DNA from 2 places in the Heyndrickxia acidicola genome. Region 1 is predicted to be linked to the other one. Evidence: riboswitches for the same ligand, from Rfam matches in the RefSeq annotation. Region 1 holds a riboswitch; the other holds the start of a gene.
What was found. Region 1 has a riboswitch for lysine ahead of A5N88_RS16860 (amino acid permease). Riboswitches for the same ligand answer to the same signal wherever they lie in the genome.
Positions count from the first base shown of each region.

Region 1 (12,283 bases):
ATTAATCGGTTCGTCATAGATATCCGTAGGCGTCCCGCTTTGCTGAATTCTTCCTTTATTAATAACAAAAATTTCATCAGACATCGCCAGCGCTTCTTCCTGGTCATGTGTAACAAAGATAAAGGTGATGCCAAGGCGGCGCTGAAGCTCACGAAGCTCATACTGCATTTCAGTACGAAGCTTTAAATCAAGAGCTGACAAGGGCTCATCCAAAAGAATGACTTCAGGCTCGTTCACAATCGCTCTGGCAATTGCCACACGCTGCCTTTGTCCGCCTGACATTTCATTAATTTCTCTTTCTTCATATCCCGAAAGATTCACAAAACGCAGGGCTTCCTGCACCTTGGTTTTGATTTCTGCATTTTTCAGCTTTTTAATTCGTAAGCCAAAGGCAACATTCTCAAATACATTCAAATGCGGAAACAATGCATAATCCTGAAATACAGTATTCACCTGCCGTTTGTTTGCAGGCACATGGTTTACGATATTTCCATTTAGATAGATATCGCCAGCGCTCGGTTCTGTAAACCCTGCAATTAAACGTAAAATGGTTGTTTTGCCGCAGCCTGATGGACCAAGAAGAGTATAGAATTTCCCCCGTTCAATCTCAAAGCTTACGTTATCCAATACTGCAGGATCCTGGTCATATTGCTTGGTCACCTGCTCAAATCGAATAATAGTATTATCACTCATATGACATAATAGCCTCCCTTTTATCTATAAATTGTTCATTTTTTACATTTCTAAAATCTTACTGTTTCCATCTTGTCTGCTTGGCTGTATTTATCTGCCGATTGTCTCTCATCTTAGCTTTTTTTCTTAAATAAGACTGACAGAAAACGCAACGATCCAGTGTGGCAAATGAAATAATCTATGCAAAACAGCCCTTATCAAAGGCTGAAGGTGAAGCCACACAGCTGCTTTTGGCTGCACTCTACAAATAAGAATCGGTCGCCACTAATAACAAGACGGACGGACCATCATAGTCATTAATAAATTGATGGCGGTCTGATGCAGAAAAGTAAATGGCTTCCCCTTTTTTCGCATAATAACGCCGGGTTCCAAGCTGGATGGCTATCTCACCCTCTAATATGTAGGCAAAGGTTTCTGAAAGAGAAGGTTCAAACTTTTTAAACTCTCCCTGTTTATCAAAAGTGAGGAGAATTGGTTCCATTTCTTTTTCATTGGACTCCGGAACCAGCCATTTTATTCCGTATCCTTTTTCATCATCCACATATGACGTTCTATCTTCTTCCTTATAAATGACCTTCTGTACTCTTTCCTCTTCATCGAAAAATTCTTTTGGAGGACAGCCCAGTACTTCCAGAACATTAAAAAGTGTATCGATAGAAGGGGAACTTAGATCACGTTCCAATTGAGAAATATACCCTTTACTTAAATCTGTTCTTTCTCCAAGCTCTTCTTGAGTTAAGCCTTTTTTCAGGCGAAGATTTTTTATTTTTTGGCCAATCTGCATACTTACTTCCCTCTTTTGTTTACATTTACTAAACAAAAAATAACAATTGTTTTGTGAGTGTAAACTTTAAGTTTACTATTGCTCAATCATTATACAATAAGTACATAGAAATGCCATTGTTTTTTATGTAAATGGCACTGTTAACATTCTAACTGGAAACCTGCTCGCTTTTAGCTCATTTTCAACTTAGCTGGAAGGCGTGTGAAACGTCTGAATGACATAAATGAGCTAAAAACCAACAAAGTTTACGAATTTCAATTTCAAATAACCAATAAAAAACAGTTGGAATTCAACAAAATTTCCTTTATAATGACACATGACTAATTTAATAGAAAAATCCTCATCAAACCGGTGAGGTAGAGGTCGCAGCTTTTATGAGTAGGACGGACGAGATGAAGAGATGATCTATGACTCCGCTTGAAAGGAAAGGCTGCCGAAGTCTATTTGCCATCTCTTGGCACATAGGCTGGGGCTGTCTCCTAATAGGAACAGAACTGTCACGTTTGTTTTAACCGAACAAACGTGTTGAGCTATCTTTCGGAAGGTATGATGCGGGTGTAATAGAGCTGCCGTCGACGTTCATCGACGGCATTTTTTATTCCCCACTCCTTCCAAACTACCAAAAGGAGTGTATACAGTGCAGTCATTACAACAAGAACAACCCAAAGCGGAAGATATAAATACTACACCATCTTCTCAGAAATTAAGGCGAAGCTTGAAATCGCGCCATTTAACCATGATTTCTCTAGGAGGAACCATCGGGACGGGCCTTTTCCTTGCCAGTGGCGGAGCCATTCATACAGCTGGCCCCGGCGGTGCCCTTGTCGCCTATATACTAATTGGAATTATGGTTTATTTTCTTATGACGAGCCTCGCAGAAATGGCGGCCTATATGCCGGTATCAGGTTCTTTTAGTACGTATGCAGCCAAGTTTGTCGACCCTTCATTGGGCTTTGCATTGGGCTGGAACTATTGGTATAACTGGGCTATTACCATAGCAGCAGAATTAAGTGCCGTTACACTGATTATGAAATTCTGGTTTCCTGATACTCCGTCCTATATCTGGAGTGCAATTTGCCTTATCATCATGTTTCTTATCAACTATTTATCCGTTAAAGGCTTTGGAGAAGCTGAATTCTGGTTTTCTCTTATAAAGGTTGTGACCGTCATCATCTTTGTTATTACTGGTTTCCTCATGATTTTTGGAATTATGGGCGGAAAACCAGTTGGATTGAAAAACCTGACGATTGGGGATGCTCCATTCCACGGAGGTTTTATGGCGCTCCTTGGTATATTCATGGCAGCCGGTTTCTCTTTCCAAGGGACTGAACTTCTGGGTGTAGCCGCAGGAGAAAGTGATAATCCTGAAAAAAATATTCCACGTGCTGTTAAACAGGTATTTTGGCGAATTCTCTTATTCTATGTCTTAGCTATTTTAGTAATTGGCTTGTTAATTCCTTATACAAACCAAAGCCTTTCCAATGGAGCAGTTACAATGAGTCCATTTACCTTGGTTTTCAATAAAGCAGGTATAGCTTTTGCTGCTTCTGTTATGAATGCGATAATCCTGACGTCCGTATTATCAGCCGGCAACTCAGGGATGTATGCTTCAACAAGAATGCTCTGGGATCTTGCCCAGGCAGGACATGCTCCTAAGTTTCTCGGCAAATTAAATAAAAAAGGTGTCCCTGTAAATGCATTAATTATAACAGCACTTGTCGGAACCCTTGCCTTTTTGGCTTCCTTATTCGGAGATGGCGTTGTTTATAATTGGCTCCTAAATGCTTCAGGAATGTCCGGATTTATTGCTTGGCTGGGAATTGCTATCAGTCATTACCGCTTCCGCAAGGCCTATGTTGCACAGGGGCGGGACCTTAATGATCTTCCCTACAGAGCAAAGTGGTTCCCATTTGGCCCTATCTTTGCCTTTATCCTTTGTGCAGTTGTCATTATTGGCCAGGATTATCCTGCTTTTATAGGCGGTAAGGTTGACTGGAACGGGGTCTTCGTATCCTATATCGGTCTGCCATTGTTCATTATCGTATGGCTTGGCTATAAATTTACTAAAAAAACCAAAGTAATTCCTCTTGAACAATGTGAGTTTATTGAAAGATAGAAAAGCGTAAGCGCCTTGCTCATCGGCGTACGGATTTTGCAGGCTCCGACTGAGATAAAGGATACACAGCGAGGAACGAGAGGATGTTGACTTATCGTAGGGAGGAGACGAAAAAATCCGCTAGACGATAGGCGCTGGATCCAGACAGTGACTACATTGGTTAATTGATTACTTTACTTCATAAAAATGGGCTCTGTTAAAAAACAATAGAGTTCTTTAACAAAGCTAATAAAAAAGACAATCCAACGAATGGATTGTCTTTTTTACTTTTCTTGCTACACACTTTCTCCTACTGGTTCCTTAAATACAAAGGCCTTCTGCCCAATGTAATTGGCAATGGTATAGATGCCGGTACCAAATAAAATGGCCGCATCAGTTGCCAAGCCTGACGGGAAACCGGGAATTAAAGAGAATACCCATAAGGATAGCTGTCTTCCTAAGTAATAGGATAGGAAGTAACAAATTAATATAACCGTTAAGAAGCGGATCATGCTTTTTCCGACTGGAGCGCTGCTTTTAAAGGTAAAGGCACGGTTTAATGCGTAGCTGACGCAGGCGCCAATCGCATTTCCAGTAAAAGTTGCCACCCAGTAAGTCAAACCGAATAAATGAAGAAAGAGATACATGGCAGAGAGTCCGACAGCGGTATTTAACAGACCGACAATAATAAAACGCACAAAAGAATGACGAATCATTTTACTCTTGTGACAGTATCCGCTTTAGAAACGGCCTTTCTCTGGATAAAAGCATTTGAAAAAGTGTCAGTCTCAATTCCATACCGCGGCCTTTGCTTTGTTTCTTGATAGATCTTTCCAATGTATTCTCCTATTAATCCAATACTCATTAGCATTAACCCTCCAAGGAACCATACAGAGATAATGAGAGAAGCCCATCCAATAGCTGCGTGCCCCATAACCTTCACAAGGATGGCATATATCCCTGCAATACTACTGCTGATGAAGGAAAGGAATCCGATAAGTGTAATCCAGCGAATAGGGGCAATACTAAAAGAAGTTATTCCTTCAAAGGCAAAGGCAAGCATTTTTTTGAGCGGATATTTTGATATTCCCGCAAATCGTTCTTTTCTGGCATAATATACTTCTGTTGTTTTCAGGCCGATAAGTGTAACAACACCGCGCAAGAAAAGGTTCTGTTCACTATAACGACTTAATTCCTCAAGCGCCCGTTTGCTCATCAAACGATAATCTGCGTGGTTGTATACAAGGTTTACGCCCATTTTCTTCATAAAGCGGTAATAGCCCTGTGCGGTCACCCTTTTAAAGAATGTGTCCGATTCCCTGTTATCCCGGACACCATATACTATGTCATATCCCTCGTGAAACTTAATCATAAATTCTCGAATGACAGATATATCATCCTGAAGATCTGCATCAATCGAAATGACACAATCTGAAAATCCCATAGCTGTTTCAAGTCCCGCTAAAAGCGCTTTTTGATGTCCAGCATTGCGTGCAAGCTTTATGCCCGTAACAAATCCATTTTTTTGGCTCAATTCTTCAATAATTGCCCATGTCTGGTCCCTGCTGCCGTCATCTATGAATAACAATTTGCTTTCTTCAGATGCTAGGTTTTCTTCTATTAATGAATTCATCACAGCGGTTAACTGTTTGGCTGTTTCGTGAAGCACCTCTTCTTCGTTATAGCATGGAACGGCAATTGTGAGTAATGGCTGATTCATATTACTCCTCCTAAACCTGAAATAAATTAATTTTGTCAGAATAGATAGCTTAATACCTGCAATAAGCCAAAAAACTTTTTCTTGTATGTAAATGACTCGTCGACTTGTTTACAGGTTCATTCATCGTTCTTGTTTTCCATAACCATAAGCGGGCATCATTGATATGCCCATACCACTTATAATAAACTGTCTTTATGAAGGAATTATTAAAATTCCGCATTTTCTTTTAGGAATAGTATACCATTAAAATAATTTACCCAAAAAAAGCTATATTAAATATATTCTTACAGGAAAAAATAACAATATACGTACTGACGGAAACTTATTTTAAAAAGGTTGTTTTCGCATTGATTGTTATTTTTACATACAAAGAATAAATCCGTGTTTTTTCGTCATTACTTTTTCTGTAAGCTATTCACAGGTTTTATCCTAAATTAAGGTATTTTAATTCTTCAATATATCAAATAACATAATAGCTTACGAAATAAGCTTTTAAAAACAGACTGGCGGTTACTTTTACATGTATTTTTTTTGCTTTCCTGAACAAAAAGACTTTCCGCTCTGTCCTTTTATTAAAGGAATCCAGCATTCATATTCATATTGTCTCTTTCCCGAACCACATGAATATTGGCCGCTGGTCCTTTCCAAACTAAGAAGAGAATAGTTGGTCATGGGTGGTTGCCATAGGGAGTTGAAAATGTGGATTTGGAATTAAACCGGCTTATAAAAGAAGCGAAAAATGGCAATCAAGAAGCTTTTTCAACGCTGGTAACAAAATATAAAGGACATGTTTTTCGCCATGCCTATGCCGTGCTCAACAACCATCAGGATGCTGAGGACGTTGCTCAGGAGGCATTCGTAAAAGCATTTTTATCCTTAAAGAAGCTGGATAATGAATTCGCTTTTGTTTCCTGGCTGACCCGAATTGTATCGAATCTCTGTTACGATAAGCTGAAAAAAGCCAAAAATATTAAGATGATTGATTCGGATGAAGAAAAACAAGAGCATCTGTTAAATAACCGATCTACTCGAGATCCAGCTGATTTACGCTTGATTATAAGAGAAGCCATGCAGACTTTATCTGCTGAGCATCGGACCGTCCTTGTCCTGAGGGATATCCAGGGCTATTCCTACGAAGAAATTGCAGATATTGTAAACATTCCTTTAGGAACCGTTAAATCACGGATTAATTCGGCAAGGGCCGCTTTAAAAAAGGAGCTTTCAAGAGGTGATGAAAATGGGTAAGCATGTCAAAGATTATCTTTCTGAATATGTAGACGGCGAGTTGCAGGAAGAGACTCGCCAGCTCGTTGAAAGTCATATGGAGGGGTGTGCAGAATGTGCACAGGAGCTTCGAGAGCTAACACAATTAAAAACACTTTTTTTTCAGGCATATGAAAATGTTAATATTCCAGGATTGGAATTTGAGCAGTCCGTTTTAAGCAAAATTAATGGCAATGCTGGCATGGGGTTTGCTGCACACAGAATCAATTGGCTTTTCATTTTGCTTGGCGGAATTTTCTTTCTCTCCCTTTCCGCCATATTGGGACCCGTTATATACCTTGTAGTCAAATTTGCTACAGCCATCTTCAAAGTGAGTATGAGCCTCCTTCATGCCCTTGCTGGATTGGTTTCAGCCATTCCATTTCTGCTTGAGGCTTTCTTATTCACAACCATAATCATTTTAGGTATTTCCTTTTTTTCGGTACGGTACCTGTTGAAAACAAAAACAATAGGGTAAGGGGATTAGTTAGGCTATGAGAGGAATAAAGCTTGTTCTACTCAGTCTTGCGTTCTTGCTCACTGCTTCATTTATTTTAGTTAAGCCGGCTTGGGCAGATGCGAGGAATATTTTTAATCAAAAAGAGACCATTGTCCCGGAGGATCAGAATGTAGAAAACCTTGTTGTGCTTGGAGATAACGCTACGATCAATGGACGTGTAAGAGTCTCAGTTGTTGTTATAAACGGAAACTTAAAAATTAATAAAACAGCAGATATTACGGGGCCTGTCCTCGTCATTGGAGGCAATGTCGAGCAGGAAAAAGGCGCTCATGTCAGTGAACAAATCATCTCTGTAAATATGAACCATCAAACGCAGGATAGTTTTATTTTGGGCGGTATGCTATTCTTAGGATATTGGATTTTAAAACTTGCCGGAAGCATCGTCATAGTCGCCATCACTGTATTAGCCGGTTTGTTAGCCAGAAAACGGCTTCGGGCAGCTGAAGAAAAACGAAACCTGTTTATAAACCCGGGCAGAGTGATTGTTACTGGTTTAATGGCAAGTTTGGCAATAGGAGCTTTAAGCTTTTTTCTAACCATTGTCGTAATTGGTATACCCGTGGTCATTTTAATGCTGCTGGGTGTCATGGCAGCCTTTATTGCCGGAATGGTTCTCCTAAGTGCAGAAATGGGGAAACGGATCAGCTGGGTGGATGGAAAATCCAATTGGCTTGTGGAATTAACAGGCTCTGCCCTGATTGTGTCGGCTTTTAACTTTCCTTTAATCGGTTGGGTCATCTTTTTAATTGTCTTATGGTTCTCCCTTGGATTCAGTATCACATGGGTATATAACCGCTTTTTCAATCGAAAAAAGGCAGAATAGCCCGCCGTTTCGATTCTTGTTCTTGATGAAAACAGCTTATGAATTCTTAAGAAAACTTAAAAAAGCTTATAGGCTCTTGCTTATAAGCTTTTATTTTTTAGTATAATAGATAAAGCAAATATGCTTGGAAGTAATTGAACTTTTTATTTTATAGATCTGTCCTTTAAAAAGATGCACAACTGGAGACTATAATAAATGAATTAAACCCATTTATAGAGGAGTAACCATTATGAAACAAAGCAGGAAAAAGAAAATGCTTATTCTGTCAGGCACTTTCGGAAATGGCCATCAGCAGGTAGCAAAAGCAATTAGTGATGCCTCTCCTTTGTGTATCCCTGATGCAGAGCCAATCGTTGTGGACGTTTTTGAGTGGCTTCATCCATACTTGAATACATTAAGCCGTTATGCCTATATGAAAAGCATTCAAACATTCCCTAAGCTTTATGGATACTTGTATCAAAAAACGCGCTATCATAATTCTTTTTCGATGAAAATGAATCATGTCCTCACTTCTGGAGCCAGAAAGTTATTTGAGCTTTTGAAAGAGCTTCAGCCTTCTATCGTCGTAAGCACCTTTCCATTTGCTGCAGCGATGATTGCAAAGTTAAAAGAGGATCATTTAACCGATATACCCAGCATAACCGTTATAACGGATCACACTGACCACAGCTTCTGGATCTATCCCTATACAGATTGCTACCTTGTAGGATCCCAATGGGTCAAAAACCAGATTGTCCAGTCAGGTGTGGAGGCATCGAAAATAAGGGTAACCGGCATACCGGTTCATCCTAAATTCCAAAAGTCCTTTCGGCAAAAGGAATTGCGCGCAAAGTATCAACTTAAAGAAAACCTTCCAACCATTCTTGTTATGGGCGGAGGGGATGGATTAATTGGAGAGGGACTGTTATCACCTCATGCCCTTGATTCGATACCTGAACCGCTGCAGTTCATCGTTGTATGCGGACGCAATAAGCGTCTTGCAGAGCAGCTGAGGAATCAGGTCGTCTCAACCAAACATTCCATTACCGTAATTGGCTTTACTGAATATGTCCATGAATTAATGGCCATCTCAGACTTAATTATCACAAAGCCCGGAGGAGTCACAACTGCTGAAGCAGCGGCAATGGAGCTGCCAATTCTTTTATACAAGCCCCTTCCTGGCCAGGAACAGGACAACGCTGCTTATCTTACGGAAAAAGGAGCAGCAGTAGAAGCAGCCAGCATAAAAGAATTATTACACCATATTCACAGATTAGTTTCTGATACATTTTGTTTAAAGGATATGAAGAAAAAAGTCGGGATCTTAGGAAATAAAGCAGCCGTTTTTCAAGCTTTAACCATTATTAACCAATGCATGGTGAACCGTCCTTTTTTTATTTCCGAACTTTTAAAGCAGGATTACAAATGGGAGCATTACAACCCTCCCAAAAAAGTGGTATCCTATAACCGCAGCCAGCTATAACTAAACGGGAAAGGAACATAGGAGAATGCTGATGCTATTATTAATTCTTATCTTTATCCTCATTCTTATCCTTGGATACACCGTTCTCCCCTATCTGTTAACATCCTTGTTCGGGTATGGTGTGTTTCGCAAAGGATCCCAAAGCTCTTATATCGCCTTGACCTTTGATGACGGACCGGATAGACACTATACACCTCAGCTATTAGATCTCTTAAAAAAGCACCAGGTCAAGGCTACCTTTTTTGTGGTTGGAAAAAAGGCAGCAAACCATCCGGATTTGATATGGAGAATGCACCAGGAAGGACATTTAATTGGTCTTCATAATTATGTCCACAGATCAAATTGGACCATGTCACCATGGCGAATCAAGCGTGATTTAGATCGGTCCGCTGATATTGTAGAGAAAATAACAGGCTGCCGTCCGATTTACTATCGCCCGCCCTGGGGCCTCTTGGCTGTTTTTGATTTCTTTCTCTTAAAACGATATAACATTATCCTGTGGTCTTTGATGACAGGAGATTGGCGGAGCAAAGGCGGAAGCGCAAAAATTAAAAACGGTATCCTGAACCATGTGAAAAACGGAGACGTTATTTTATTGCACGATAGCGGTGAAACGTGGGGAGCCAATCTTGATGCCCCCTCCTACACCATTGAGGCATTGAAGGATGTGCTTGCGGAGCTGCCTAAACGCGGGTTCTCTTACCAAAGAATCGACGAGATGATGAACGGCACAACTGAACACATGCTCCATAAAAAAAGAGGCTGAAAAGAAAATTATCAGCCTCTTTTTTGCGTTAAAGCACAAAAGGGGTCAGACCCCTTTAGCACACTAAAGCGTTTTTGGTATGATGATTGGATTTATCAGATGATGAGAGTATATTGTTCTTCATAAGCAGGATGATCGACTTTTGTCAGAGACAAATTTCGAGTAACGTCCTTCATTGGCTTGATGAAGGACTTTTGCCAGGGATAAATTTCGAGTAACGTCCCTCATTGGCTTGATGAAGGACTTTTACCAGGGATAAATTTCAAGAAGCGTCCTTCATTGGCTTGATGAAGGACTTTTGCCACCAAAAAACTCAGAGAATCGTCCCTCAGATGGATAAAGAAGAGCCCCCTGCTCCAAAGCCTTATAATTTTAGAAAGAAAACCTCTTTCATGCCTATGCTTTCCCCTCTATTCCCACTATATTGCATTTCAAGCATGTAATTCTAATTTTTTTCTATGTAAAAAACCATACAAGGACAATATAATTAAGATAAATACCCGACTATCGGTTGCTGAAAGGAACTTGATATGCTTCTAGTCATTGATAACTACGATTCATTTACATATAATCTCGTTCAGTATATAAAGCAGCTTGGAATTGATGTAACGGTTGCCAGAAATGACGTACTGACGATACAAGACATAGTAGAACGAAAACCCGATGCCATTTTGATTTCTCCGGGACCGGGCAATCCAAGTGAGGCAGGCATATCATTAGAAGCCATACATGCTTTTTATAATAAGCTGCCTATCCTCGGGATTTGTTTGGGGCATCAAACCATCGCTCAGGCGTTCGGGGGATCGATCATCAAAGCCATAAAGCCTATGCATGGAAAGGTCTCCACTATTCAGCACGATGGCAAATCCTCTTTTCAGGGAATTCCTTCGCCTTTTCGTGTGGCCAGGTATCACTCATTAGTAGTGGATTCCGGCAAAGTTCCGGATTGCCTTGAGGTTACAGCGCTTAGTGAGAACGGAGAGATAATGGGCATCCGCCACCGGGAGTATCCAGTAGAAGGCCTGCAATTTCACCCCGAAGCAATAATGACCGAACACGGGCTAAAGCTTTTGGAGAATTTTTTCAAGGCTCATCTGTCTGCATCCCTACATCATCAGCTTATTGGACAGGAGTGAAAACATGAAGAACACCAAAGACCAGTCAGACCCTTTTCTATTTTTTGAGTTTGCAGATGCGAATGGAGACATCCATCCTCGTCATTTTAAAAACCCTGTACAAGTTATTTCCACCTATGAAGTAAATGAAGTGACCGATTGTTTAGAAAAAGTTCAGCAAGCGGTTGACCAGGGATTTTATGCCGCCGGCTATCTTTCCTATGAAGCAGCCCCTGCATTTGATCCTGCCTTTATAGTCCATACGAATGCCAAAATGCCTCTTCTGTGGTTTGGCATCTTTACCGAATCTTCAACTGAAAAACCTATGATTAATGAACACAGCGGCCAATTTAACGTATCCAGCTGGGAGCCTCTTACTAAGAAAGCAGCCTATAGCGAGGGAATCGACCGAATCAAAGCTGCCATTGAAAATGGGGATACCTATCAGGTCAATTACACTCTGCGTCTGCAGGCAGACTTTACTGGAGACTCATTTTCCTTTTATCAGCAGCTGTCCCATGCCCAGGACTCCAACTATAGCGCTTACCTTCACTTGGACGGATATGATATTTTGTCCGCCTCCCCTGAGCTCTTTTTTCGGTGGGACAAAGACAAGATCGTGACAAGGCCTATGAAAGGAACAATCAAGCGAGGACTCACGGCGGAACAGGACAGGCAGAATAAACAAATATTAAGAGAATCAATAAAGGATCAGGCAGAAAATGTGATGATTGTAGATCTGCTGAGAAATGATTTGGGGTCTTTTGCTGTGCCTGGATCAGTAAAGGCTGTTTCCCTATTTGATATTGAAAGCTATCCAACCGTTTTGCAGATGACTTCATCCGTTGCGGCTAAAACGCCTCAACATACTCGCCTTCTTGATTTGTTCACAGCTCTATTTCCATGCGGCTCCATTACGGGTGCACCCAAGGTCAGTACAATGAAGACGATTTCAGAATTGGAGGATACTCCCCGGGAAGTTTATTGCGGTGCCATTGGATTTATCACTCCAAAAAACGAAGCTGTTTTCAATGTGCCGATT
Region 1 is NZ_KV440953.1:3,584,027-3,596,309, reverse strand. Features, by position in the region: gene A5N88_RS16870 (ABC transporter ATP-binding protein) at 1-693, opposite strand, end outside; gene A5N88_RS16865 (helix-turn-helix domain-containing protein) at 935-1,477, opposite strand; lysine riboswitch at 1,827-2,018, shown strand; gene A5N88_RS16860 (amino acid permease) at 2,154-3,593, shown strand; gene A5N88_RS16855 (GtrA family protein) at 3,869-4,288, opposite strand; gene A5N88_RS16850 (glycosyltransferase family 2 protein) at 4,285-5,292, opposite strand; gene A5N88_RS16845 (RNA polymerase sigma factor) at 5,992-6,537, shown strand; gene A5N88_RS16840 (anti-sigma factor family protein) at 6,530-7,033, shown strand; gene A5N88_RS16835 (bactofilin family protein) at 7,050-7,898, shown strand; gene A5N88_RS16830 (MGDG synthase family glycosyltransferase) at 8,128-9,360, shown strand; gene A5N88_RS16825 (polysaccharide deacetylase family protein) at 9,392-10,126, shown strand; gene A5N88_RS16820 (anthranilate synthase component II) at 10,657-11,262, shown strand; gene pabB (aminodeoxychorismate synthase component I) at 11,267-12,283, shown strand, end outside.

Region 2 (12,283 bases), 3.5 Mb from region 1:
TCCTGCTGGTTGGTATTCGCTGTAGAATCTTGCTTCAGGAATCGGTAGAGGATGCTCCTCGTCGCAGCGCTCCTGAGGGGTCTCCCTAAAGTCAGCTAATCTCTCAGGAGTCTCGCGTATCCACTCTAATCACCCTTTGAATTAAATCCAAATTAAGAATGGATCATTCTGCCGGTTGATTTCCCTCGGAATACTCGCTTTTCGTGGGCGGTAGTGGAACCACATCGTTGCATGCTTAAGGTGATCCCCCCCAATTACTCGCTTAACTTCAGGAGTCTTTTGCCTCCCACTCTAATTAACGTTGAAACCAAACGATTTTTAGATATTACTAGATATGCTCAGCGCTATTCGTCCTGCCTGTTCTTTTCTGCTCAAATAGATTCTTAGCAGATAGACACCACGCTATTATTCGCATATTGTTCTTCTCTCCTTTTCCTTTTTCTTCCCAAAAATAAAAAAAGAGGTAACTCAAAAGGCAGCTTATTACCGCCTTTTGAGTCATCCTCCTTACTGTAAGATAAAAAACGAGCAGTTTTTAACTTAAAATTTGGCTGTTTTCGAAGGGATTGTTGCTTTACGTACAAAAAATAAATCCGTATTTTGTCCGTCTTTGTGGCATCATTTCGTAAACAATTTGGTTTACTACAGAACCGTAAATTTCATCATTTTTTTGTGCTAAATAGCAACAAAGTTTACGAAAAGAGCCTAAAATTTTAACAGAACCAACCCTTTTAAAAAACTATATACTTAGGAGGTTACTCCTCTCCCAAGTATATAGTTTCTACAGGCAAGTCATCCTTCTTCAGCCAATCACAAGCAATCTTTGAAAAAATCTTCTTTGAACCCGTTGTAAAAAAACGGTGTTTTGGAATGACGGTTTCGTTCATATTGAAACGATCATGAAAATAAAGCAGTGTACTGATTTCCCTTGCTGTTTCTTCGCCGGAACTAATGATTCTGATATGGCTGCCCATAACATTTTTAATAGATTCCTGCAGCAATGGATAATGTGTGCAACCCAAAATCAGTGTATCAATACTCGTTTGTTTCATCTCTGTCAATGTTTCTGCTACAACCCTTTTGGCAATCGGACTGTCGTATTCACCGCTTTCCACAAGCGGCACAAATTTAGGACAGGCAAGTGATATCACTTCAACATCCTTATTAATTGATTTTAAGGCTGTTACATAAGCTTGGCTCTTAATGGTTCCGATTGTCCCCAAAACTCCTATTTTATAATTCCGTGTGTTTTTCAAAGCTGCCCGGGCTCCCGGGTATATGACTCCAAAAACAGGTATCTTAACATGTTCCCTGATTTCATCCAGGACGACAGCAGTAGCCGTGTTACATGCAATGACAAGCATTTTAATATTCTTCTTTAATAGAAAACGTGTCATTTGCCAGGTGTATTTCTTCACTTCGTGGACTGGCCGGGGGCCGTACGGACAGCGGGCAGTATCCCCAACATAGTAAATGGTCTCTCTGGGCAGCTGTCTCATGACTTCCTTTACTACTGTCAGGCCGCCTACACCTGAATCTATAATTCCAATTGGTTGTTCCAAAATTCTCGCCTCATTCTGTTTTCATTTCATGATGTAATTTAATCAAGGAATCTTTTAAAATGGATACTTCCTCTGGAGAAAAATCCAAAAGCACATCATGGAGATATTTTTGACGTTTCTTAATTACTTCATCAATCATTTCCTTGCCTTTTGTCAACAGGTGGATGCGCACTACCCGCCGGTCATGCGGATCCTTCACCCTCATTACCAATTCGTTCTTTTCCATGCGATCAATTAAATCGGTTGTCGTACTGAATGCAAGGTACATTTTATTCGATAATTCGCCTATCGTCATATCGCCTTCTTCAAACAGCCACTGAAGCGCAACAAATTGAGGAGGCGTGATGGTATAACTGCTTAATAACTCCCTGCCTTTTTGCTTGATAATGGCCGCTATGTACCGCAGGTCTTTCTCTATACGGGAAATGACATCTATGTCATGCTGCTTTAATTGTTTTTCATCTTTCATCTTTTTGGACTACCCCCTGTTTAAATGGAAAAATACAACAATTTATCTATAAATCTACAAATCAATACAGTAAGGTGTTTCATTCGCAAAAACAGTAAAATCACTCTTAAAGGTATTTTCACCTTTTTCACTTAAAAATTCAAGAAAAGAATTACGAGTGCTATTTCAAGCAAGAAAAACCGGCTGCCTTAAAGCAGCCGGTTCCCCTTTATAGCTTTAGCTCTCCCATGCGCAGAAGCTCCACGACAGCCTGTGAACGACCCTTGACTCCAAGCTTTTGCATGGCATTGGAAATATGATTTCGAACTGTTTTCTCACTTATAAACAATTCGCCTGCAATTTCTTTCGTTGTCTTATCCTGAACCAACAGTTCGAACACTTCTCTTTCTCTTTTTGTAAGCAGCGGTTTGTGAGTGAATTCGTTGTCCTTCAACTATTGTAACCCTCCTTGCCTTCGCCAGCTCTAAACCGCGGGGATGGGTAATTTATTGTCAGGATATCATATGTGAAAGAAAGTTTGGGAGTGACACGCATAAGGCAAGGAATCGATTAAATAGGCAAAAATGTGTTAATTTCTTATTTTATTAACTTGTCCCTTGGCACCAAAATGCCTTCTTTTCTTTAAAAAAGGAATTTCACCCAATTTGTATTTGTGCTGTGAACAATTGTCCTATACTTCCATCATGACTGAACTGGAAAGCAGCCTTTGCTTTTCCTCGTCAGTAAAAGCAATTCCTTTCCCAGTGCCCATGGACATTTGCACCATGGCACCGCGGCCGACAAAACAAACCTCTCCTTTTGTGTCCACTGCCATATAGTGAATATCACAAGAGGAGCTGCCCACCTTTTCCACCTTTACATACACCTGCAGTAATTCATCAAAAAATACCTGTTTTATATAATCACATTGCAAATCCGCCACAACAGGAATGGCTTCATGGTCTTTCCGGACCCAATCCTGCATAAATTGTTTTTTCTTCAAAAATTCAATTCTTGCCTCTTCGAAATAAGCAAAAGGGACAGTATTATTTAAATGTCCAAACATATCTGTTTCTGAAAACCGCACTTTTACAGGATGAAAAAATGAGAATTCATTTTTCCATTCTTGAAAGTTATGTATATATGATATGTTTCTCAACTTTTTTCTCTCCTCAGCAAATGAATGAATTACCATTCATTTTTTCTTTTATTATAACTGGTTCTCCGTAAAGTTTAAAGGGAAATGATAAAAAGATCCCCATTATAGGAGATCTTTTTATCATTGTTGATTAGTCCACCATATGGTCGCTTCCAAAGAAATTTTTAAACATTTGGAACGTTGTAGAACGGTTTAAGGACGCAATCGATGTTGTTAATGGAATGCCTTTAGGACAAGACTGAACACAGTTCTGGGAATTTCCGCAGTTGGCAAGTCCTCCGTCGCCCATAATGGCTTCCAGACGTTCATCCTTGTTCATGGCACCTGTTGGATGGCTGTTAAATAACCGAACCTGTGACAGCGGTGCAGGACCGATAAAGTTAGATTTGCTGTTTACATTTGGACAAGCTTCCAGGCAGACTCCGCAAGTCATACATTTTGAAAGCTCATAGGCCCACTGACGCTTTCTCTCAGGCATTCGCGGACCTTCACCAAGGTCATACGTTCCGTCAATCGGAATCCATGCTTTCACCTTTTTCAAAGAATCAAACATTCTGCTGCGGTCTACTTGAAGATCGCGTACGACCGGGAATGTACGCATTGGAGCAAGACGGATAGGCTGCTCAAGCTGGTCAACCAGCGCAGAACAGGATTGTCTCGGCTTTCCGTTTATCACCATTGAACAAGCACCACAAACTTCTTCCAGACAGTTCATATCCCACGTAATCGCTTTAGTTTCCTTGCCCTGTGCATTAACTGGATTGCGCCGGATTTCCATTAAAGCTGACACAACGTTCATATTAGGACGGTAAGGAATAGCAAATTCTTCCTCGTAGGGTGCGGAATTGGGATTATCTTGACGAGTTATAATAAAGCGTACTGTTTTTTGTTCACTCATCCCTATTCTCCTCTTTTCATTCAGATTCAACATGCATAAGCTGGTAAGCTAGTATACACGAAGTTTTTAAGTATATCGGGACTATCCTGCATAATAGTAAACAAGTTTTATAAAGTCTTTTTAAAGAGTCCTCATTAATGTTTCTTGCTGTAATCTCGTTCACGTGGAGCAATAAGAGAAACATCTACCTCTTCATAGCTGAATTCAGGAGTATTTGTATCAGCATCATAAGCAGCGATGGTAGTCTTTAAAAATTCCTCATCGTTACGCTTAGGGAAATCAGGCTTATAGTGCGCACCGCGGCTTTCATTACGGTTAAGGGCACCAATTGTAATAACACGGGCTAATTGAAGCATGTTGCCAAGCTGTCTTGTAAATGCAGCTCCCTGATTGCTCCATTTTCCTGTATCATTTACATTAATTTTCTTCCAGCGCTCCATCAGCTCAAGAATTTTGTCATCTGTCCTCTGAAGTCTGTCATTGTAGCGGACAACTGTTACATTGTCTGTCATCCATTCTCCAAGCTCTTTATGAAGCAGATATGCATTTTCGTTTCCATCCAATGAAAGGATGTTGTTCCATTTTTCCTCTTCATGTCTAACCGCATTGTCAAATACAGAAGAAGAAACGGCATCAGTACCTTTTTGCAGGCCTTCCACATAATGAACAGCTTCAGGACCGGCAACACTTCCTCCATAAATGGCAGAAAGCAGCGAGTTTGCACCAAGACGGTTTGCACCATGCTGAGAGTAGTCGCACTCACCTGCAGCAAATAATCCAGGTATGCTTGTTTGCTGTTTATAATCTACCCATAAACCGCCCATAGAGTAATGGACTGCAGGGAATATTTTCATCGGAACCTTGTGAGGGTCTTCGCCGACGAATTTCTCATAAATTTCAATAATTCCGCCAAGCTTAACATCAAGCTCATGAGGATCTTTATGAGAAAGATCAAGATAAACCATGTTCTCACCGTTAATGCCCAGCTTCATGTCCACACATACATTAAAGATTTCACGAGTTGCGATATCACGAGGCACAAGGTTTCCGTAAGCAGGATAACGCTCTTCAAGGAAGTACCAAGGTTTTCCGTCTTTATATGTCCATACGCGTCCGCCTTCACCGCGTGCAGATTCACTCATGAGGCGAAGCTTGTCATCCCCGGGAATTGCCGTAGGATGAATTTGAATAAATTCACCATTCGCGTACTTTGCACCCTGCTGATACACGATTGACGCTGCAGAGCCAGTATTAATAATAGAGTTTGTTGATTTTCCGAAGATAATTCCAGGACCTCCGGTAGCCATAATAACAGCATCAGCCGGGAAGGATTGGATGGCCATTGTTGTAAGGTTTTGAGCCATAATGCCTCGGCATACTCCCTCTTCATCCTGAACAATTCCAAGGAATTCCCAGCCTTCGAATTTATTAACAAGGCCAGCTACTTCGTGTCTTCGAACCTGTTCATCTAAGGCATATAAAAGTTGTTGTCCGGTAGTCGCACCCGCAAAAGCTGTTCTGTGCATTTGAGTTCCGCCAAAACGCCTGAAATCAAGAAGACCTTCCGGTGTACGGTTGAACATAACACCTAAACGGTCAAATAAGTGAATAATTCCCGGTGCTGCTTCACACATTGCCTTTACCGGAGGCTGATTCGCTAAAAAGTCTCCGCCATAGATCGTATCATCGAAATGGAGCCATGGTGAGTCGCCTTCACCCTTTGTATTAACCGCTCCGTTAATTCCACCTTGTGCACACACAGAGTGAGAACGCTTAACTGGTACCAATGAAAATAGATCTACTTGCTTGCCTTCTTCGGCTATTTTAATTGTTGCCATCAAACCGGCTAGTCCACCGCCGACAACAATGATTTTTCCTTTGCTCATTTCACTCACTCCTTTTCCAAACCCAATCTTCTAACCTCAAGCTCTATAACCTATTGTTTCTATTAATGAATAAATAAATCCGGATAGGCAAAAGCAAGAGCTGCACGAACACCTATAATAGATAACACAAGGAACACAACAAGCATTACATAAGACGAGATTTGTTGTGAACGTGGAGATTGTGTAATTCCCCAGCTAACCATAAATGACCATAATCCGTTTGAAAAATGGAAAGTAGCACTGATAATCCCGATTATATAGAATGCAACATTCCAAGGATTGCTCAGGATGTTTGCCATTACATCGAAGGTTAAGGCATGTACGTGGATGCGTGTTTCAAAAACATGCCATGCAAGGAATATAAGAAGAATTACTCCAGATACACGCTGCAATAAAAACATCCAATTTCGATAATAACCAAGCTTCGAAACATTGTTTTTGGCTGTAAATGCAATATAAAGTCCATATATTGCGTGGAACAGCAATGGAAGATAGATCAAAATGATTTCAAGAAAAATGACAAATGGAAGACTCTCCATATTCTCAGCCGCTTTATTAAAAGCCGCCGCTCCGTGAGTTGCACTATAGTTTACTACAAAGTGAATGACCATAAATAAACCAATTGGTACAACACCGAGTAAAGAATGCAGTCTGCGGTTCAAAAATTCGCGATTACCAGCCATATTTTACCCCCCTTAAGATGTACGCCTTCATGCATAGAGAAAACTTAAACTATAAATATGTAAGTCTATTTGCTATGCATAAAAAATTTTATAACAATTATGTGACATATACATTTTACTCCCGGGAATTAGGAGCGTCAAGGAAACGCATACATAAAATCTAGTGAAAAGTATAACTTTTTAGCAAGATTACTCGTCTAATTTTTCAGAAAATTGTTTTATTACAATAATGAGTTTTTTCGCCTTTATGTAAAAATGAATAGGAAGCGAAATAAGAAAATGTGACATAATTCTTATTATTTTTTAACACTAAGCCAATCTAGAGTTTTATCATGATTCCTTTCGTAAACTTTGTTGCTATTAAAAGAATACATCCATTTTACTAAAAGGCTTTGTTAGGGGACTCTGTTGTTTTTTAGCTCATTCGTGTGAAACGGCTGTTTCACACGCCTTTCAGTACAGCTGAAACGTTACAGGAAAGAAAGGAACAGTTATCAACATAGAAATTCAACAGAGCTTACGAAAAAGAAGCAGTCTTAGCGAAAAGATCCTTTATCATTTTCAGTTAAAGATTCATGATCATTTTAAACCTATGTTGATTGAAGCAGAAAGCGAGTGCCTGAAGCGAAAATCAACATGCAAGATTAATAGATCCTATCATTTAAATGGCAGCCAATACACTTGTATGCAAACCCGGCATCTGTATGATTGAAAGCTGAAAATAACTTTATGATGCCGTTATTTTTACAATAAGCAGGGTATATTTTTTAAAAATAGAGTATCGTATTTTTTATAAATATTTATCTATTGTTTTCTTGCAACGTTATAGGTTCTGTTAAATTTCTTTAATATTGAAAACTGCTTTTAGATTAGCTGAAAAAGCGTTTGAAACCGCCATTTTACACAAATAAGCCAATAAACAACAGAATTTCATACTTTTAAAGATTTTCTCATAAAATTTTATATTAAAATCACCGCTGTTTTTGTATATAATAATCATAGAGAAAGAGGGGAATAACGTGAAAGCTGCTACTGAAATGGAAATGGAATTGGAACAAACCACCAACCAAACGAATGAAAAAGAAGAGCTGACAGTTCCAGCCTTCGCTTATGAATTACTAAGGAACATTCTTATACCTGAACTGCTTGGTAAAGATACCTCCGAAATTTTATATTGGGCCGGCAAACATTTAGCCCGAAAATTCCCTCTAATGTCTATGGATGAAATTATTGCATTCTTCAACGAAGCCGGGTGGGGAAATTTATCCGTCTTAAAACAAGATAAGCATGGAATAGAACTTGAACTGACAAGCGAGCTTATTACAAGACAGTTTGAACGTAAAGCGGAGACTCGCTTTAAACTGGAAGCAGGTTTTTTAGCTGAACAAGTGCAAACACAGAGGAATGTCCTTACAGAAGCTAACGATGAAATCATCAAAAAAGGAAAAAAGGTTCATTTCATTGTCCAATGGGATTCAAGAGACTCAATTTGATAAACATGTAAAAAGGACTCCTTATTGTACTGAACCCCAAAAGTTAGACTAAATATTAAGCAGCTAATTGGCTGGTATGAAGACGGTATTCAACCGGGCTCATGCCAGTCAATTTTGCTTTTATTCGTTCATTATTATAATAAAAAATATAGTTTGTAATGGCCTGTTTTAACTCTTCAAAAGAGTGATAGATTTTGCCGTAATACATTTCTTGCTTCATAATACCGAAGAAATTTTCCATTGGCGAATTATCTAGACAGTTACCTTTTCTTGACATGCTTTGAAATATATTATTATCTTTTAGTTTTTTTACATATGCCTTCATTTGATATCCCCACCCCTGATCAGAGTGGATAGTCGTTCGATATGGGCAATCTTTTGTTATATCAATGGCTTCATCCAAAGCCTCTATAATAGCTTTTGCATTTGGTTGTTCTGATACGCTAAAGGATAGAATTTCACCGTTAAACATATCTAGAAATGGATCTAAATATGCCTTCTTGATGATCATTTTCCCATTAGAATCGGTCGTGTAGTATTTGAATTCTGATGTATCAGTTGTTAATTTTTGATGTGGAATGTTCGTATAGAATCTTCGGTGGATAAGGTTTTTTGTAATCTTACCGATCGTTCCTTTGTAAGTGCTAATTTTACGAGACTTACGTGTGTACGACTTACAAGTAATGTCAAGTTTATTTGTAATCCGTAGAATTTTCTTATGATTTACTACATAACCATTCTTACGTAATTCCATATCAATTCGGCGATATCCATAATTTCCTTTATGTTTATCAACGATATCTTTAATAACTCTTTCTATTTCTTCATCTGGACTGGGTTCATTCAATCGTTTTTGCCAGTACATGTAAGTTGCCTTTGGAAAGTCTATTGCTTCAAGGATAACAGCTAGTTTGAATTCTTTTCTGAGTACATGGATTACTCTCGATTCTGTTTTAGCAGTCGGCTCGGAATATTTATCCCTGAAGCTCGGAGCTTTTTTAAATAGGCATTCTCAGCACGAAGTAACTCTATCTCTTTTTCGAGTTGTTGTTCCTTCGTCAATTTTTTCTCTGACTCTTTTTTCTTCGGTTTATTTGACATAAATGGATGCCCCTTTATTTTGGAGAGTCCTTCAACGCCTTCCTTTTGCCATGAATTCATCCAATTCACAATCAATGGCGGCTCATGAATGCCAAATTCTAAAGCAACTGATTCAAAAGATTCTCCTGTTTTTAATTTATAGTTTAAGACATCTAACTTAAATTGAACAGGATATGTAGTTTTAAGTTTCTTTCTAAGTAACCCATCCTTGCCAAATTGTTCAAACGCACTCACCTATTTTCTTACATTTGTTTTACTCCGAACCCCAAACTTCTTAGCTATATAAGAATAGCCACCCTCTCCAGCGAGATAAGCGTCCACAACCTGTTGCTTAAATCCTTCATCATATTTAACCATAAAAAACACCCCAAAAGTTAGAGTTTTTGGTCTAACTTTTGGGGTGCTCATTATATAAAGGGGTCCTTTTTACATGTGTCCAGCTCCACATAAGACTGCGAAATACGTATGCTGATGAGCAAGACGCTCCCGCTTTTCTTATGGCATTTCTTTATTCTTAATTTTTTATTTCTTCTTTTACGGTATCCAGTTCAAATGTTTTGTGAAGAATGTTTGCCGCATTCACCATCTCATTTTCATCTATAACAGCCGATACTTTAATTTCAGACGTACTAACCATTTTAATTCTGATATTCCCAGCTGCAAGTGCCTCAAACATTTGAGCAGCAACACCAGGGTTTGAAATCATGCCCGATCCTATTATAGAAACTTTGGCAAGTCCGGTTTCATATTCAAAATGTTCAAATACTCGATTTTCCTGGTACCCTTCCAGTACTTCTATTGTTTCTTTCAAATCCTCCGATTTAATAGAAAAAGAAAGATACGCATTTTCAGTAGCAGCTTGATTGTGAATAATGATATCTACGTTAATATTTTTTTCTGCAAGTGCCGTAAAGATGCCAGAAAGATTCTGCAGTCCCTTCTCAAGCTCAAAAACTGTAATTCGTGTGATTTCTTTTTCAAAAGCAACGCCTCTGACAATTAAATTGTTTTCCACTGTAACTTCCTCCTCTATGATTGTGCCTGGTTCCCTTACCATACTTGAACATACTTCAAGCGGTATTTGAAAGTTTTTCGCAAACTCTACGGCTCTCGCATGTAAAACGCCTGCACCAAGATTGGCCAATTCCAGCATTTCATCATACGAAATAGATTCCAGTTTTCGTGCAGCAGGGATATAACGGGGATCCGACGTATACACACCTGTTACATCTGTATAAATCATGCATTTATCCGCCTTAAGAGCAGCTGCAAGTGCTACAGCCGTTGTATCTGAACCGCCTCTGCCCAGTGTCGTAATCTCTCCATTCACCGTTACGCCCTGAAAACCGGCTACGATTACGATTTGATTGCTGTCTAAATGATGTTTAATTTTTTCTGTTTGGATATCCACAATCCTGGCATTGCTATGTACTTCTTCGGTCAAAATTCCCGCCTGCCAGCCTGTAAATGAAACGGCATCATAGCCTCTTTCAGCAAGCGCCATAGACAGCAGTGAAATTGTGACCTGTTCTCCAGTTGATAGCAGCATATCCATTTCGCGCTTACTTGGATTCTCTGAAAGCTGCTTTGCCATGCTGACAAGCTGATCTGTCGTTTTCCCCATAGCCGATACTACTACTACTACCTGATTTTCATTTATAATTTCCTCAATTATTCGTTCTGCCGTATTTTGTATCCTCTCAACAGTGCCAACTGACGTTCCGCCAAATTTCTGTACGATTAGTCCCAATACGCTCGCCTCTTTCTATAGAAGTAATTATTGATCTTTCAGAATATAAAGGACAAAAAATAATTCAATCTCGTGACTTTTGCTGCCATCAAAAATGAAATCAAATTAACCAGGGGAAACTGAAACTATAGTCTCAGCCCTTACCATCCTGCTGGTTGATTTCCTCTGCAGTTACTCACTTTCCGCGCTGGGCAGGGCGCCTCATCATAGCAAGCTCCTGCGGAGTCTCCCATATGCCAGCTTTTCCCGCAGGAGTCTCGTGCCTTCCGCTGCCATCACCATAAACATTTAAGAGAGAGTTTAAATAATAAAAAAAGCAATGAGAACACTATCCCATTGCATGAAGTAATAACCGTACGATTATCTATTTCATAAATGAGATAGCTCTCCAAGACAGACATCTTGACAATCCCGGTACTTGTTCAATACGGGACCAGCGAAAAGAAAAATGAGATTTCTTTCCACTTCGGCAAAACTCCCTTTCAAAGCTTTTCAACGAATCTCACTCTTCTCCAAGCTTTTACTGATTAGTTTCGCACCTCTATCACTTTTAATGAATCATTATTTAATTTTTAATAGTATAACACAGCTACTATATTCTGACTATATTATCCTTGAAATTTTTTTACTAGAAGCTCTGCTGAAGGTTTTGGAATACCGAGCTCTATAAATTCTTCAAGGGATGCTTCTTTCATTTTTTTTATAGAACCGAAATGGCTCAAAAGCTGTTTTTTGCGCTTAGGACCAATCCCGGCAATATCATCAAGACTTGATTGAAATGCACTTTTTCCTCTTAGATCACGATGAAAGGTAATAGCAAAGCGATGCACTTCATCCTGTATTCTCTGAAGCAAATAAAATTCCTGGCTGTTCCTTTCAAGTGGTATTATTTCCAAAGGACTTCCAAACAGCAGTTGGGATGTTTTGTGTTTATCATCCTTAGCCAGCCCTGCAACAGGAATTTCCAATCCGAGCTCGTTCTCCAGGATATCCCTTGCAGCCTCGATTTGGCCTTTGCCGCCATCAATAATAATGAGATCTGTAAGCGGGAGCCCTTCTCTTAATACACGGGTATATCTTCTCCGGATGACTTCCCTCATAGACTCATAATCATTCGGACCTTCAACCGTTTTTATTTTATATTTCCGATATTCTTTTTTCTCTGCCTTCCCATCAATAAAAACGACCATCGCTGAAACGGGATTTGTCCCCTGTATGTTCGAGTTATCAAATGCTTCGATTCTGTAAGGCGTATAAATCCCCATGGCTGTGCCCAAATTTTCCACCGCTTTAATCGTTCTTT
Region 2 is NZ_KV440953.1:112,639-124,921, reverse strand. Features, by position in the region: gene racE (glutamate racemase) at 756-1,562, opposite strand; gene A5N88_RS00510 (MarR family winged helix-turn-helix transcriptional regulator) at 1,573-2,031, opposite strand; gene A5N88_RS00505 (helix-turn-helix domain-containing protein) at 2,240-2,464, opposite strand; gene A5N88_RS00500 (acyl-CoA thioesterase) at 2,702-3,169, opposite strand; gene sdhB (succinate dehydrogenase iron-sulfur subunit) at 3,300-4,067, opposite strand; gene sdhA (succinate dehydrogenase flavoprotein subunit) at 4,202-5,953, opposite strand; gene A5N88_RS00485 (succinate dehydrogenase cytochrome b558 subunit) at 6,016-6,636, opposite strand; gene A5N88_RS00480 (YslB family protein) at 7,680-8,129, shown strand; partial or broken gene A5N88_RS25700 (IS3 family transposase) at 8,185-9,072, opposite strand; gene A5N88_RS25695 (hypothetical protein) at 9,066-9,464, opposite strand; gene A5N88_RS25690 (transposase) at 9,465-9,587, opposite strand; gene A5N88_RS00465 (aspartate kinase) at 9,745-10,980, opposite strand; lysine riboswitch at 11,354-11,532, opposite strand; gene uvrC (excinuclease ABC subunit UvrC) at 11,589-12,283, opposite strand, start outside.
Region 2: another riboswitch for lysine. It lies ahead of A5N88_RS00465 (aspartate kinase); the one in region 1 lies ahead of A5N88_RS16860 (amino acid permease).